One region of the Rhizobium mulingense genome, then DNA from elsewhere that is predicted to be linked to it. Evidence: riboswitches for the same ligand, from Rfam matches in the RefSeq annotation. Region 1 holds a riboswitch; each other region holds the start of a gene.

The links. Region 1 has a riboswitch for cobalamin ahead of bluB (5,6-dimethylbenzimidazole synthase). Riboswitches for the same ligand answer to the same signal wherever they lie in the genome.
Region 2: another riboswitch for cobalamin. It lies ahead of nrdH (glutaredoxin-like protein NrdH); the one in region 1 lies ahead of bluB (5,6-dimethylbenzimidazole synthase).
Region 3: another riboswitch for cobalamin. It lies ahead of PYR71_RS31000 (hypothetical protein); the one in region 1 lies ahead of bluB (5,6-dimethylbenzimidazole synthase).

Annotation. Positions count from the first base shown of each region.
Region 1 is NZ_JARFVE010000014.1:122,012-127,061, reverse strand. It holds gene PYR71_RS26225 (3-deoxy-7-phosphoheptulonate synthase) at 1-674, opposite strand, end outside; cobalamin riboswitch at 1,097-1,284, shown strand; gene bluB (5,6-dimethylbenzimidazole synthase) at 1,327-2,016, shown strand; gene PYR71_RS26215 (DUF2865 domain-containing protein) at 2,023-3,123, opposite strand; gene PYR71_RS26210 (demethoxyubiquinone hydroxylase family protein) at 3,327-3,923, opposite strand; gene PYR71_RS26205 (ribonuclease H family protein) at 4,089-4,622, shown strand; gene PYR71_RS26200 (NADP-dependent malic enzyme) at 4,652-5,050, opposite strand, start outside.
Region 2 is NZ_JARFVE010000025.1:5,325-10,374, forward strand. It holds gene nrdE (class 1b ribonucleoside-diphosphate reductase subunit alpha) at 1-1,786, opposite strand, end outside; gene nrdI (class Ib ribonucleoside-diphosphate reductase assembly flavoprotein NrdI) at 1,765-2,169, opposite strand; gene nrdH (glutaredoxin-like protein NrdH) at 2,183-2,404, opposite strand; cobalamin riboswitch at 2,666-2,891, opposite strand; gene PYR71_RS29575 (heavy metal translocating P-type ATPase) at 3,216-5,050, opposite strand, start outside.
Region 3 is NZ_JARFVE010000004.1:724,064-729,113, reverse strand. It holds gene cobN (cobaltochelatase subunit CobN) at 1-526, opposite strand, end outside; gene cobW (cobalamin biosynthesis protein CobW) at 530-1,576, opposite strand; gene cobU (bifunctional adenosylcobinamide kinase/adenosylcobinamide-phosphate guanylyltransferase) at 1,583-2,107, opposite strand; partial or broken gene PYR71_RS31000 (hypothetical protein) at 2,179-2,400, opposite strand; cobalamin riboswitch at 2,670-2,853, opposite strand; partial or broken gene PYR71_RS12420 (chloride channel protein) at 3,104-4,890, shown strand; gene PYR71_RS12415 (adenylate/guanylate cyclase domain-containing protein) at 4,895-5,050, opposite strand, start outside.

The sequences.
Region 1 (5,050 bases):
CCCTTTGTTGAGGCGATGGCAGCGTGCCCGTCCTTGGTGACTGCGGGGAAGTGATGCGGCTGCGAGGCGGCGAGAATGGCATCGAGCGGGACGCGTGCGCCGCCATCCGTGCCGTTCTTGAAGCCGATCGGGCAGGAGAGGCCGGAGGCGAGCTGGCGATGGATCTGGCTTTCGGTCGTCCGCGCGCCGATTGCGCCCCAGCTGACGAGGTCGGCAATGTATTGCGGCGTGATCGTCTCGAGGAATTCGACGCCGGCGGGCAGGCCCATCGCATTGACGTCGAGCAGCAGGCGCCTGGCAATCCGCAGCCCTTCCTCGATGCGGTAGCTGCCGTCGAGATGCGGATCATTCATCAGACCCTTCCAGCCGACGGTGGTGCGGGGCTTTTCGAAATAGACGCGCATGACGATTTCGAGATCACCGGAGAAGCGCTGCCGCTGTTGCACCAACCGCTCGGCATATTCGCGCGCCGCAGCAGGATCGTGGATGGAGCAGGGACCGATGACGACAATCAGGCGGTCGTCGTCTCCCTCCAGAATCTTATGGATCGCATGACGGTTGCTGGTTACCGTCTCGCTGACGGCAGCGGTTCGGGGGATTTCCGCGATGATATCTGCGGGTTTGGTCAGCGGGGTGATCTCGAGGATACGCAGATCGTCGATGGTATCGGACACGGTGTGGCTCCTGTTTGGTCATACCGTGCGGAAATAAAAAAGCCGCCAGGTAGACTAGCGGCTGTTCGGGTTGTCGTCGCGTCGACTTCAGTTACGCATGGACCCGCATCCGCTGGGAGCAGCGGTACCAATAAAATCGCGAGGCCTGGATTGAAGTCGTCGACATTAGGCGTATGTAGCGTCGCGGTTGCCTGTTGTCACGCAGAATTTTCTGCCTGAAATCGGACATCCCGGAGGGCGGCAATCGCTTCTGCGGGAGGCTGGCTTAAAGTATGTCGCCCGAGGCTCACGGCAAACCCTAAACGCGCGAAAATAGTGTGTATTTGATGTGTGAATAAATCACCAAGTAGAATGGGATCGAGGGCACACGCAGTTTGTTTCGCTCGCGCACGGGCCGGTGCTTGCTGCCGCGTCGCTTTCCTGAAATAGATGCTTTGTCAGGTGCCCGCTCTTGAGGGCGGGAGAATCGGGAATCCGGTGCAAGGCCGGAACGTGCCCAACGCTGTAAGGCCGACGTCTGCCGCTTCATCACGCCACTGGCTTTTGCCGGGAAGGCCGCGGCAGGTGGGTGACGCCAAGTCAGAAGACCGGCCTGGCATGATAGACCCAACCCGCGCGGACGGCGGGCGGTTGCGTTGTTGGGGATTTGACGATGCGACCCTTTGATGAGGATGCCGTTTCAGCGGCATCCGGTTTTTCTCTCGCCGAACGCGAGGCCGTGTATCACGCGATCATGACGCGACGCGACGTGCGCAGCCAATTCCGGCCCGATCCGTTGCCGGATGACGTCGTGGCGCGGCTTCTGACCGCCGCCCATCACGCCCCCTCCGTCGGCTTCATGCAGCCGTGGAACTTCATCCTGGTGAAAAGCGAAGCCGTACGGGCGCGGGTAAGGGATGCCTTCCTCAGGGCGAATGAGGAGGCGGCACTGATGTTCGATGGCGAGCGGCGGCAGGCATACCGCTCCCTCAAGCTCGAAGGCATCGTCGAGGCGCCGCTCGGCATATGCGTGACCTGCGATCCCACGCGCAGCGGCAGCGTCGTTCTGGGCCGCACGCACAATCCACGGATGGATTCCTATTCGACGGTCTGCGCCATCCAGAACCTCTGGCTCGCGGCGCGCGCCGAAGGAATCGGCATTGGCTGGGTCAGCATCTTTCGCGAAGGTGAGCTGAAAACCATTCTCGGCATACCCGATCATATCGAGGTGGTCGCCTGGCTCTGCGCCGGCTTCGTCGACGGGCTTTACGACGAGCCGGAACTCTCCGTCAAAGGCTGGCGGCAGCGGCTGCCGCTCGACGAGCTCGTCTTCCACGATGGTTGGGGACGGAGCGAGCCGTAGCAGCGGTCACTGCTGTTGCGGCTGCGGGCCCGGTGTTGCCGGGTTGGCAAGATCGATCGAACCCTGGTCGCCCGCCAGAAACTGCGGTCCGACCTGCCGGACCTTGTTTTGCGCAGGGTCATAGGGACGCTCCGGGACTGACGGCTGGGGTGCCGTTGGCGCAGCCGCGGTATCTTTCGCCGGCGGATTGGTGCGGATCGTGGTGATCGATCCCTGCTGCGGCGGTTCGCTCACGGCCTGCTTGCCGCGCATCTCTTCGTAATAGGCGGTGAGATTGCAGGCGCAGGCATTTTTCTCGCCGGGCGCGCGGTTCTTGTAGGCGAAGGCGTTCTGCATGGCGCTGTAGGGCGTGCCGGTTGCCACCGAAATCATGTTCGAGGCTTCGGTGCTCCTCACGTCTCGATAGAAAAGCTCGGTCTCGATGCCCGGACACATCTTGGCGCAGGTCTCAGCATCCCGGCCGAAATCGACCGAGGTGGCGTTCGAGCTGATCGGGAAGAAGCCGCCGTCGCAACTGCGCACGCAGATGGTGCTGACCGGCGAAAGCATCTCGGTCCTCGGCAGGCCGTAACGCGGGTCAACCTCTTCACCGCCGCCGAGCGGAATGAAGGTGTCGGCGCGCATCGCCTGTTCCTCGATGCTCGGGGCAAGGTCGTTGGCGCTGCGCTCGGACGGGGCGTAGAAATTCTCGCTGTTGCAGCCATTGCGCTCAAGAGCAGCCATCAGTTCGCGGCGCCCGCCGTCATCACCGCCGCCCTGGCTGCGCAGTTCGGCGCGACGATCCTGGAGATACCGGATATTATCGATCATCCGCGCTTCAGCCTGCGAGAGCTCGTCACAATAATCGGCATTCTCGCCGCCGATCACCACCATGCTGCCCGAGGTGCAGCCGTAGCTGCGCAGGTCGTTGCGGACCTTGCGCAGCTCGAGGTTCTGCTCGGCTATGGCACCGGCAAACTGGCGCGCTTCCGGGCCATTGCCGTTGCCGATCGATCGCGGCAGGTCGGCCAGGCGGCCGCGCAGGTCATCGCAGATGGCACTCGCCTGCGCGGCGACGGGCGTCGCGAAGGCAAGGAGAAGCGCAAGAGACAGGTTTCGGCGTTTCACGGCGTCGTCCCGGAATGAGCAAACGGTCGATGGGTCGAGTGCGACGTCACTTCGTCGCGCGTTTCCTCTTAGCGTGTTTCTCTTAATAAGCTCAGAGAAATTCTTAGCGTATTTTCGCGATCTTATCCAGCAGAGGCCGGCGATTCCCCGGATGGACCGCGTCGCGCCAGAAGTCGCTCGCGGACAGATCCGGTCGCGGACTGTCAGGTCTGCTTCGAGCGGGCCATTTCGGCACGCATCCAGCTTGAGTCTCCCCATGTCGACAGCCAGATCATCAGATCGGTGAGTGCGGCGACGACGGGCAGGAGCAGTGTGTGGCTCATTCCGCGTGCTGTCTGGTTTTTCTCGGCCTCCCTGAGATGAGCCAATTCTTCCTCTTGAATGGAGGCTATAAGGCCATGAAGCTCGGAGTCACCGGCCTCCAGAAAAGCCAATTGATCCTCAAGGTGACGGTGAACGGTGCTTTCGACCGCCTCGGTACAGATCCAGACCATATTACGTCCACCGAGGGCTGTCAGGAAACCGAGCAGGTAACCGCCGAGGCTCCAGAATGCCATGACGCGGCATGGCCTGGCCTTCCTGGACGGCATTGCGTCGCGAAACAGGCGGCAATGCTTGATCTCGTCGTCTCGCATTTCGCGGAGTGCGGGAATGATGTCGGGAAACAGCCTACGGGCCATCCAGATCTGTGCGCCATAGATGCGAATTGCGCCGAATTCGCCAGCATGATTGACCTTGAGAATACGACGAACGGTTACGCTTCGATCGCGCCTACCGGCATTGCTCAACGGATTGTCCATGATCGACGCTGCCCCATAGTTCACCCCTCGGCAATAGGCACCACTGCCGCTACTATCGTCAATGGTCGACACAATCGACGAGGTGCATTCCGCTTCAGGCGGCGTGCAGACCGTCGCAATTCGCGCCGGTCTGGGCGGCGCAGCAAAGGCGAGGGCGGGGCGAGAATGATAGGCATCTTCAGCGAACGCCACTCGCCTGCAACAACCGGCGGGATGCGCGAACCTCAACACGGCCTACACATCTTCGTGGACGGTTGTTACGAACCCGGTTCCCAGCACGGCGGCTGGGCATTTGTGGCCTATCGCGATGCGGTGGAAATCGCCTCCGGATTCGGTGGCGTCCGGGAGTCGGCCAACAATTCAATGGAATTGACCGCCGTCCTGAAGGCCGCCATCTGGATCAATAGCGAAGCAGCCGGCGAAGCTGCGACCATCTGGTCCGATTCCGTCTATGCCGTCAAAGGCTGCAACAGCCGGCGACATATCTGGAAAAGCAACGGCTGGAAGAAAAGCAGCCCGAATGGAAGTGCTCGAAGGCGAACGATCGACAATGCGGAACTGTGGAAGGCAGTCGATTTTCAACTATCGCAGAACGCCCTGGTGACCGTTACCTGGTGCAAAGGCCATTCCGGCATTGCCGGCAACGAACGCGCCGATGCGCTCGCGGATCAAGGGCGCCTGTCGATCCGGGCTGTCTGATATTTCTCGCCGGGTTGCGAGCAGCCGGCTTATGCCGGCTGCGATGCCTCGACGACGGCCAATGCCGCCATGTTGACGACGCCGCGGGAGGTGACGGAGGGCGCGAGGATATGGGCGGGCATGGCGGCGCCGAGCAGGATCGGGCCGACATGCAGTCCATCGGTCATCGATTTGACCACGCCGAGGGTGATGTTGGCGGCGTCGAGGTTCGGGAAGACCAGCAGGTTCGCCTCGTCGTGCAGCGTCGTGTGCGGCATGACGCGCTTGCGCAGGGCTTCGGTGATGGCGCTTTCACCGTGCATTTCGCCGTCGACCTCGAGATCGGGCGCGGCGTCGCGCACCAGCTGCAGGGCATTGCGCATCTTGGTGGCGCTTTCGGATTCGCGCGAGCCGAAGTTGGAATGCGAGACGAGGGCAGCGCGCGGGGT
Region 2 (5,050 bases), on a different contig from region 1:
ACGTCATGACAGCTGTCTTCAACGCCGCCCAATCGTCCTGCGTCGGAATATGGATTCCTGATTTGTCGAACAGCGCCTGCACCTTCTCGGTGGCCGGCTTCCATTCCTGTTCGGTATATTTGTCGAAATAGTCGCCGGAGGCATATTTCGAATTTTCGAAGCCCTTGAAGCTTGTGCCGCGTTCGACCGCCAGCAGGTTCGAGGCGCGGATCGCGTGATAGGTCACCGTATAGAAATAGATGTTGGTGAAATCGACGCCTTCCTCTGATCCGTAGAAGATGCGTTCGCGGGCGAGATAACCGTGCAGGTTCATCTGGCCGAGACCGATCGCATGGCTCTCGTCATTGCTCTTCTCGATCGACGGGACCGAGGCGATATGGCTCATGTCGGAGACGGCCGTCAGCGCCCGGATGGAGGTCTCGATCGTCTTGCCGAAATCGGCTGAGTCCATCGCCGCTGCAATGTTCAGCGAGCCGAGATTGCAGGAAATATCCTTGCCGAGATGCTCGTAGGAGAGGTCGTCGTTGTATTCGCTCGCCTCGCTGACCTGGAGAATCTCGGAGCAGAGATTGCTCATCGAAATGCGCCCGGCGATCGGGTTCGCCCGGTTCACCGTGTCTTCGAACATGATGTAGGGATAACCGCTCTCGAACTGGATTTCGGCGAGCACCTGGAAGAATTCGCGCGCCTTGATCTTCTTCTTCGAGATGCGCGCATCCGCCACCATCTCGCGATACTTTTCAGTCACCGAAATCTCGGTGAAAGGCACGCCGTAGGCGCGCTCCACGTCGTAAGGCGAGAACAGATACATATCCTCATTGTTTTTCGCGAGCTCGAAGGTGATGTCGGGCACGACGACACCGAGCGACAGCGTCTTGATGCGGATCTTCTCGTCGGCATTTTCGCGCTTAGTGTCCAGAAAACGCATGATGTCGGGATGATGGGCGTTGAGATAGACAGCACCTGCCCCCTGACGCGCGCCGAGTTGGTTGGCATAGGAGAAACTGTCTTCGAGCAGCTTCATCACCGGGATGATGCCCGACGACTGGTTTTCGATCTGCTTGATCGGCGCGCCGGCCTCACGGATATTCGTCAGCGACAGCGCGACACCGCCGCCGCGCTTCGACAGCTGCAGCGCCGAATTAATCGATCGGCCGATCGATTCCATATTGTCCTCGACCCGTAGCAGGAAGCAGGAAACCAGTTCGCCGCGCTGCTTCTTACCGGCATTGAGAAAAGTCGGCGTCGCCGGCTGGAAACGGCCAGCAATTATCTCGTCCACCATGTCGCGGGCAAGGGCCTCGTCGCCACGCGCCAGGGTCAGCGCCACGATGCAGATGCGGTCCTCGTAGCGCTCGAGATAGCGTTTTCCGTCGAAGGTCTTCAGCGTATAGCTGGTGTAATATTTGAAAGCGCCGAGAAAGGTCGGAAACCGGAATTTCCTGGCATAGGCCTGATCGAACAGGTCGCGGACGAAATTGAAGGAATACTGATCGAGCACCTGCTGCTCGTAATACCCCTCGGTCACGAGGTAATCGAGCTTTTCCCTCAGATTATGAAAGAACACCGTGTTCTGGTTCACGTGCTGCAGGAAATACTGCTTCGCCGCCATGCGATCCTTGTCGAGCTGGATCCTGCCCTCATCATCATAGAGGTTCAGCATCGCGTTCAGCGCGTGATAGTCGAGCGTTTCCGCCGCTTTCGAGGGGCGTTCGCCGACGGGATGAGCAAAAGTGTTATGCGGTATTGCGCCCGCATCCCGCGTCAGAGTTGTTCCCGTGTCCAAAACCGTTCCAATCCGTATCTGACGTTGACGACGTCCTCCTCGGTGCCGAGGAGCTCGAACCTGTAGAGGTAAGGCACCCGGCATTTGCGCGAGACCACGTCGCCGGCAAGCCCATATGTCTCGCCGAAATTGCTGTTGCCCGCGGCAATCACGCCCCGGATGTGTCCTCGGTTCTCCGCTTCGTTCAAGAAACGGATCACCTGCTTGGGAACGGCCCCCTTGCCACCGCCGCCGCTATAGGTCGGCACGACAAGCACGAAGGGTTCGCGGATATGGAACCCGGCTGCGCCGCTTGCGGGAATGCGCGCCGTGCGCAGTCCGAGCTTGGCGACGAAGCGATGGGTATTCTCCGATCGGCTGGAATAATAGACGAGCAGCCCCATCGCCGTTTTCCGGTCAAGAGAGCGCGCTGATCATATCGGGACGGAAACCCGCCCAATGCCGTTCGCCGGCGATGACGACGGGCGCCTGCATGTAGCCCAGGCTGCGGACACGATCGAGCGCTGCGGCATCCTGCGAGATATCGACGATGTCATAATCGACCCCTAGACGGTCGAGGGCGCGGTAGGTGGCGGTGCACTGAACGCAGGCGGGTTTGCTGTAGACGGTAACGCTCATCATCTTCCTCGTGATGTCAAAAAATTCAGGACGCAATACTGGGATCGGGCGCCTTGCGACGTCCGGGGCAACGCTTGATGGTGATCTGGCAAGTCGGCGCTTTAAACGCCCGATATGATCCCTTTCGGGATTAGCGCGGACGGCGGCCTTGATATTCTCGACATGACTTCAACCCCGAAGTGCTCATGCGGACGTTCGGGGCAGCGTAACAGGCGCGGATCATTCCGCTTTCATGCACGCGACCTTCCGGACACCCCGCCCGTGGACATCTAGTTCAAGGCAGGTCTCCTGGCTTGCGGGTCGAAGCATCCTGCCCCAGCCTTCCCGAGGCATCATGCCTCAGTGACCTGAAATCGGACAGTTGCTCGCCGCTTACAGTTGCGGGGGCAGCTCCGGCTTTGTTGCGCCGTCATGGCGAAACACACCGTATTCCCGTCTTAGCCCGCGATCCTGACGAATCGAAGGAACCTTGAACACTAGATATAGTACGCGAATCCAAAATCACGTCAACGGATGGTTTGTGCATTGCGTTACGACAGGTTTGAAATTACTGCGTTCCTCTGAAAAACGAGGATAACGAAGGCTTAACGAAAGCAGGCTGTGGAGAAGGTCGGATGAAGAGAGCGAGCCTATAGCCACTCTCATATTTGATGACCAACCTCCCTCTCCGCGTCATCCTCGGCCTGCCGAGGATCTGCTGCCTATCGACCGGAGGCAGATGCCCGGGACAAGCCCGAGCATGACGAAAGAGGGTTTGGCGGCCGCTGTCAGCGGCACTCTTCAGGTGACGAGCGCCGCAAGCACGACATGTTTACATCTTTACTCGAAGCAGCCTGAGCGCATTGATCGTCACCAGCACGGTGGCGCCGGTATCGGCGAGAATCGCCGGCCAGAGGCCGGTGATGCCGGCGATCGTCGTCACCAGGAACACCGCCTTCAGCCCGAGGGCGATGGTGATATTCTCTAGGATATTGCGCATCGTTCGTTTCGACAGTTCGATCATCCGCGCCACGTCGCCGACGCGCCCGTGCAGCACGGCGGCATCGGCCGTCTCCAGCGCCACATCGGTGCCACCGCCCATGGCGATGCCGATGTCGGCCGCCGCCAGCGCCGGAGCGTCGTTGATGCCGTCGCCGACCTTGGCGACGACAAAACCCTGACGCTTCAATTCGCCGACGACCCGCTGCTTGTCTTCCGGCATCATCTCGCCGCGCCAGTCGATGCCGAGCATGCCGGCAACAGCTGCCGCCGTCCGCTTGTTGTCGCCCGTCAGCATCATCGCCTTGACGCCGGCCGATTTGAGCGCGGACAGTCCGGCCCTGGCATCCGCGCGCGGCTCGTCGCGTATAGCGATCAGTCCGGCCGCAACGCCGTTGACGAGCAGCACCGATACGCTCTTGCCCTCGTCGTTCAGTGCCGTGATGCGTGCATCCTTCTCGCCATCGAGCGCCCCACGCTCGCGAGCGGCGGACGGCGACAACAGATCGAGCGTCTCGCCCCCGACCTTGCCGGTGACGCCCTTGCCCGGCAGCGCCTCCAGCTCGAAGGCCGGCGGCACGGGGACGCCGTCCGCCCGAGCACGGTTGAGGATCGCCAGCGCCAGGGGATGGCTGGAGCCCTGCTCCAGTACCGCCGCGCGTGACAAGACCTGCGCCTCGCTCAATCCGAAGGCAACGATATCGGTCACCTGAGGCTTGCCTTCCGTCAGCGTGCCTGTTTTGTCGAAGGCGACCATCGTGACCTTGCCGAGCGTTTCCAAGACCGCGCCGCCCTTCATCAGCAGCCCGCGCCGCGCGCCTGCCGAAAGCGAGGCGGCAATCGCCGCCGGCGTCGAAATGACGAGCGCGCAGGGGCAGCCGATCAGCAGGATGGCAAGGCCCCTATAGATCCATTCGCCCCACGACCCACCGAACAGCAGCGGCGGAACCGTCGCCACCAGGGCTGCGACCACCACCACGCCGGGCGTGTAATAGCGCGAAAACCGATCGATGAAACGTTCGGTCGGCGCCTTCGATTCCTGCGCTTCCTCCACCAGCTTGACGACGCGGGCGATAGTATTGTCGGCAGCGGCCGCCGTAACGCGTACCCTGAGCACCGCATCGCCATTCACCGTTCCGGCAAAGACGACGGCATCGACACCCTTGCGCACTGGCGTGCTCTCGCCCGTCACCGGCGCCTCGTCGATCGCGCTCTCGCCGGAGACAATGACGCCGTCCGCCGAGATGCGGTCGCCGGGACGCACCATGATGATCGCTCCGACGGCGAGGCTTTCCGCCGGCACCTCCCGCGTCTGGCCATTGTCTTCGAGCAGCGCATTTTTCGGCACCAGCGCCGTCAGCGACTGGATGCTTTCGCGCGCCTTGCCGGCCGCCACCCCCTCCAGCAGCTCGCCGACGAGAAACAGGAAGACGACGGTCGCTGCCTCCTCGCCGGCATTGATGATGACGGCGCCGACGGCGGCGATCGTCATCAGCATCTCGATCGAAAACGATGTGCCCGATAGAGCCGCCATGATGGCGCGGCGCGCGATCGGCACCAGCCCGACCAGCATGGCGATGACGAAGGCGTAGGATGCGACCGCAGGCACGAGATGGCCGATGGCATAGGCGGCGATTAGCGCTGCACCCGAGACGATGGTCAATCGAC
Region 3 (5,050 bases), on a different contig from region 1:
CCGCCTTCATCAGCGGCACCGCCGGTGCCGGCTTCTCTCCTCCCGAAAGCATGGCCGAAGCATAATCGAGAAAGGCGCGTGCATTGGCATCGCCGCCCTCGATCAGATAGGCCCACAGGGCATTGAGATCACCGAGCCCGATGTTGGAAAACGGCGTCAGGCCCGCATCCGGTCTGGCATCGCCCGGCAGCACGGCAATCAGCGCGCCGACGCGGGACGCTGCCGCATGCAGGGCCTCCAGCGCATAATGGAAATAGCTGGCGCCGCCGAGTGCGCGCACGATAATGAGCTTTGCATGCCGTGCCGTCCGCTCGACATAGGTATCGACGGACATCGGGTGCTTGAGGCTCATCAGGCTGGCAAGCCTCAGCGACTGTGGCACACCACGCGCGCGATGGGCGGCCGCGATCGCCGCCAGCTCGTTGTCGGCCGCCGACAGGAACAGGATCTCGCCCGGCGTCTGCCCGAGGTCGATCGCCTCCTCGCCGTCGCTGATCGTTCCCTGCTGGGCCAGAAGCAGATGCATCGGTTAAGCCAGCGCCTCGATCGCCGATCTCACGGCGTCCTCATCCATCTCATGCAGGCCGATAACGACGAGGCGCGTAGCGCGCCTTTCACCAGTTGCCCAGGCACGATCGAAATAGTGATCGATGCGGCTGCCGACCGCCTGAAGCTGCAGGCGCATCGGCTTCCCGGAAACGTCGACAAATCCCTTGAGGCGCAAGACGTCGTGAGCAGCGATGATCGTCTTCAGCCGTCCGACGAAGCTGGCAACATCGACGATCGGGCCCAACTCGACGACGAAGCTGTCGAACTCGTCGTGATCGTGCGGCGTGCCGTCCTCATGCTCCAGTTCGTGGTGCGACTTGCGGTTGGCCAAATCATTTTCCGTGCCGATACCGAGGCCGAGCAGGATGCCGGCCGGAACCTCACCATTTCTCGCCTCGATCATCACGGGCTTGCGCTGTGTGCGGGAAGCGACCTCGTCGCGCACGCGGCCGAGACCGGCCACATCGATCAGATCGGTCTTGTTGAGCACGATCAGATCGGCGCAGGTGAGCTGATCCTCGAACAGCTCTTCGATCGGGCTTTCGTGATCGAGCGATTCATCCTCGCTGCGCGCTGCCTCGACGGCATCGTGGTCGTCGGCAAACCGCCCGGCGGCAACCGCCGCACTGTCGACCACAGTGATGACGCCGTCAACGGTCACCTGGGTGCGGATGTCAGGCCAGTTGAAGGCGGCGACCAGCGGCTGCGGCAAGGCGAGGCCCGAGGTTTCGATGACGATATGGTCGGGCCGCTGTTCACGTTCCAAGAGCTTTGTCATCGTCGGAATGAAATCGTCGGCAACTGTGCAGCAGATGCAGCCATTGGTGAGCTCGATGATATCGTCCTCGCTGCAATTTTCGGCGCCGCAGCCCTTCAGCACGTCGCCATCGACGCCGAGATCGCCGAACTCGTTGATGATGAGCGCGATTCTTTTGCCGCCGGCATTGGTGAGCAGGTTGCGGATCATCGTCGTCTTGCCGGCACCGAGAAAGCCGGTGATGACGGTTGCGGGAATCTTCTGGCTCATGAAATTTTAACCCTTCATTTTCAGCGGCAGGCCTGCCGCGATGAAATAAACTTCGGCGGCTTTCGCGGCGACCATCTGGTGCAATCGGCCTGCATGATCGCGAAAATCCCGCGCCATGCGATTTTCCGGCACGATGCCGAGCCCTACTTCGTTGGAAACGATGACAAGTTTCGCCTTTGTCTGCGGCAGCCACGCCGCGAGCGCGGCAGCTTGTAGCGCTATATCGCGCTCTTCCATCATCAGATTGGTGAGCCACAGCGTCAGGCAATCGACAAGGATCGCCCTGCCCGCCCCATCGATGGCCGCAAGCTTGCCGACAAGATCGAGCGGTTCCTCATGTGTCGTCCAGGACGGGCCGCGATCAGCCCTGTGCTGGTCGATACGCGTCTGCATCTCATCGTCCCATGCCCGGCCGGTCGCGATGTAATGGCACTCGAGGCCGCTCGATGTGACGAGGTTTTCGGCGAAGCGGGATTTCCCAGAGCGCGCGCCACCGAGGACGAGGGTGGAATTGGCGAGGAGATCGGTCATGCCTCGACCCTCCGGCCAGGGAGGGCGGTGCTTCGGTTTGCTCCGCTTATACTATAGCGGACCGACGAGGACGTAATACCCCCCTCTGTCCTGCCGGACATCTCCCCCACAGGTGGGGAGATCGGCAAGTCGGATGACCTTCGCCCAACATCGATTGTTTGGGGAAGCCGGTGCACCGATCCGATCTCCCCCCTTGTGGGAGAGATGTCCGGCAGGACAGAGGGGGGTGCCACATACTCGACGCAGGGGGCTGAAAGCCCTCCATCTGCCGCACGAGGCAGCGCCGAATTCAAACGTTCAGCCAAAACAACCTCCGTGCTGGCAGCGGGTCTCTTACCCAGGGTGAGCTTTTCGCCCGGCACGGAAGGCAGGTCTCCTGGCTCGCAGTTATCGGCCGCGATCAGGGCGGACCGGAAAACCGGTCGCCCCCGATCGTGCCAGCGGATCCGCCTCGCCTTCCCGGCTGCATCGGTGAAAAGGTGGACGATTCGTAGAAATAGAGGCGTCCGACCCCGGTTGATCACCATGCATTTCCAGTGGCTTTTCCGGCACGTCGCTCATCCCGCCCGCCTGCACGATTGCAGGTCGCCGGCCGGAAGGGCTTGATGCCGGATGGAAGACCCTGACCGCTCTACAGTCGCGGGGTCGGCTGTGATGAAGGCGCCCGGCTTGGGTCCGCCCCGTCACATTCCCTTTTCATCCGGAAGGACAACTGCCGATCCGGAACCATCCGTTATGTCAGGATGATCAGGCGACCATCCGTTGAGAGATGGTTAGGCAAGCCAGAGGATAGAGTCAACCGGCGTTGACGACCGACGCGCCGGCCGGGGACAGAAAGCTTCCAACAACACGACTTACTCTACCAAAACATCGTCTTTAATCAGAGACTTACCTCATAAGAATTTATCCCGCGCGCCGGCTTTTCGCCGCAATTGCATCGCAAGCGGACAGCACCGCCGCCCTTGACCGGGACTCTCCCCACCTAGTTGTCTAGCCATGCTTATGAAATTGGATCGGCGCCGTTTGCGCGCGCTGCGTGTTTTCTTCGACCCGGGACGGCTGCGCGCGCTGACCCGCCGCAGTGAAGTCGGCCTGTCGCTGGCGGGCGCCGTCGTCGGCATCGCCTCGGGGCTTGCCGTCACCGGCATGAGCTACGTTTCCAACCAGCTGCACCAGCTGGTCTTCGGCATTCCCGACACCGAAAGGCTGAGCGCGTCGGTCATCGAGGACAAGATGCTGCTGCTCACCGCGCCGGTCGTCGGCGGCGTTCTGCTCGGCATGCTGCTCCTGGTGCTCGCCAAACGGCGCAAGAAGCCGATGATCGACCCGATCGAGGCCAATGCGCTGCATGGCGGCCGTCTCTCCCTGACGGACAGCATCATCGTCGCGGTGCAGAACCTGATCTCCAACGGCTTCGGCGCTTCCGTCGGCCTGGAGGCCGGCTATACCCAGCTTGCCGCCGGCATTGCCTCCAAATTCGGCCTGAAGCTGCAGCTGCGCCGCTCAGACCTTCGCATTCTCGTCGGCTGCGGCGCGGCCGGCGCCATCGCCGCCGCCTTCAACGCGCCGCTGACGGGCGCCTTTTACGCCTTCGAGCTGATCATCGGCACCTATACGATCGTCTCACTGACCCCGGTCGTCGTCTCCGCCCTCGCTTCCACCCTCATCGCGAGATTGCTTGCCGAGGGCGATTTCACCATCGATATCGGCAGCTTCGGCTCGGTCGTGCCGGCCGATTATGTCCCGGCGCTGCTGCTCGGTGTCTTCTGCGCCGGTGTCGGCATTCTTCTCATGCAGGGCGTGGCCTTCGTCGAGGAGCTTGCGCGCAAAAGCTCGATCGCCCCGCCCTTTCGCCCGGCGCTCGGCGGCATCATCGTCGGACTTCTCGCGATGATCTCGCCGCAGGTGCTATCGGCCGGTCACGGCGCACTGCACCTCAACCTTTCCCGCGACGTGACGATCCCGGCCCTGATCAGCCTCTTTCTGCTGAAATCGCTGGCCTCGGCAATTTCGATCGGTTCCGGCTTCAGGGGCGGCCTGTTTTTCGCCTCGCTGTTCATGGGCGCCCTGCTCGGCAAGCTCTTTGCCTATTGCGGTCCCTATTTCGCCGACGCCACGCTGACGCCGGTCATCTATGCCGTGGTCGGGATGAGTTCGCTGGCCGTCGCGGTCATCGGCGGACCGCTGACGATGACCTTCCTGGCGCTCGAGATCACCGGCGATTTTCCGATCACGGCGCTGGTGCTTGCCGCCGTCATCACCTCCTCGCTCGTCGTGCGCTCGACCTTCGGCTACTCCTTCGCCACATGGCGCTTCCATCTGCGCGGCGAAAGCATCCGCAGCGCCCATGACGTCGGCTGGATTCGCAACCTGACCGTCAACAAGCTGATGCGCGCCGACGTCAAGACTGCAAAGGCGGGCATCTCTTTGGAGGAATTCAAGAAGGCCTTCCCGATCGGCTCGACCCAGCGTGTCATTCTCGTCGAGGAGAACGACAAATATGCCGGGCTCGTGCTGGTGCCCGAGATCTACGCCAACCCGACCGATGTCCAGGACGAGAGCCAGACGCTTGCCGATTTCGTCCGCTACCGCAATGACTTCCTGCAGCCGCAGATGAACGCCAGGCAGGCCGCCGCGATCTTCGACAAGAGCGAAAGCGAAGCGCTCGCCGTGGTCATCTGATCGAGCGCAAGGTGGTCGGCCAGCTCAGCGAAAGCCACACGCTGCGCCGCTACAGCGAAGAACTCGATCGCCGCCGCCGCGAGGTGTCGGGCGAGATCTGAGCCGCTATGAGGCGGCGCCGGCCAGCCTGAAGACGTCGGCCCTCTTCGAAACGCCGCGCAGCTCGAAAGACCCGAGATAGTCACAGGGCACGGAACAGGTCGCCGCGAAGCTCTCCGAGAGCAACAGGTGCTGCTCAAGCGTTCCGCAAAGCTTTTCCAG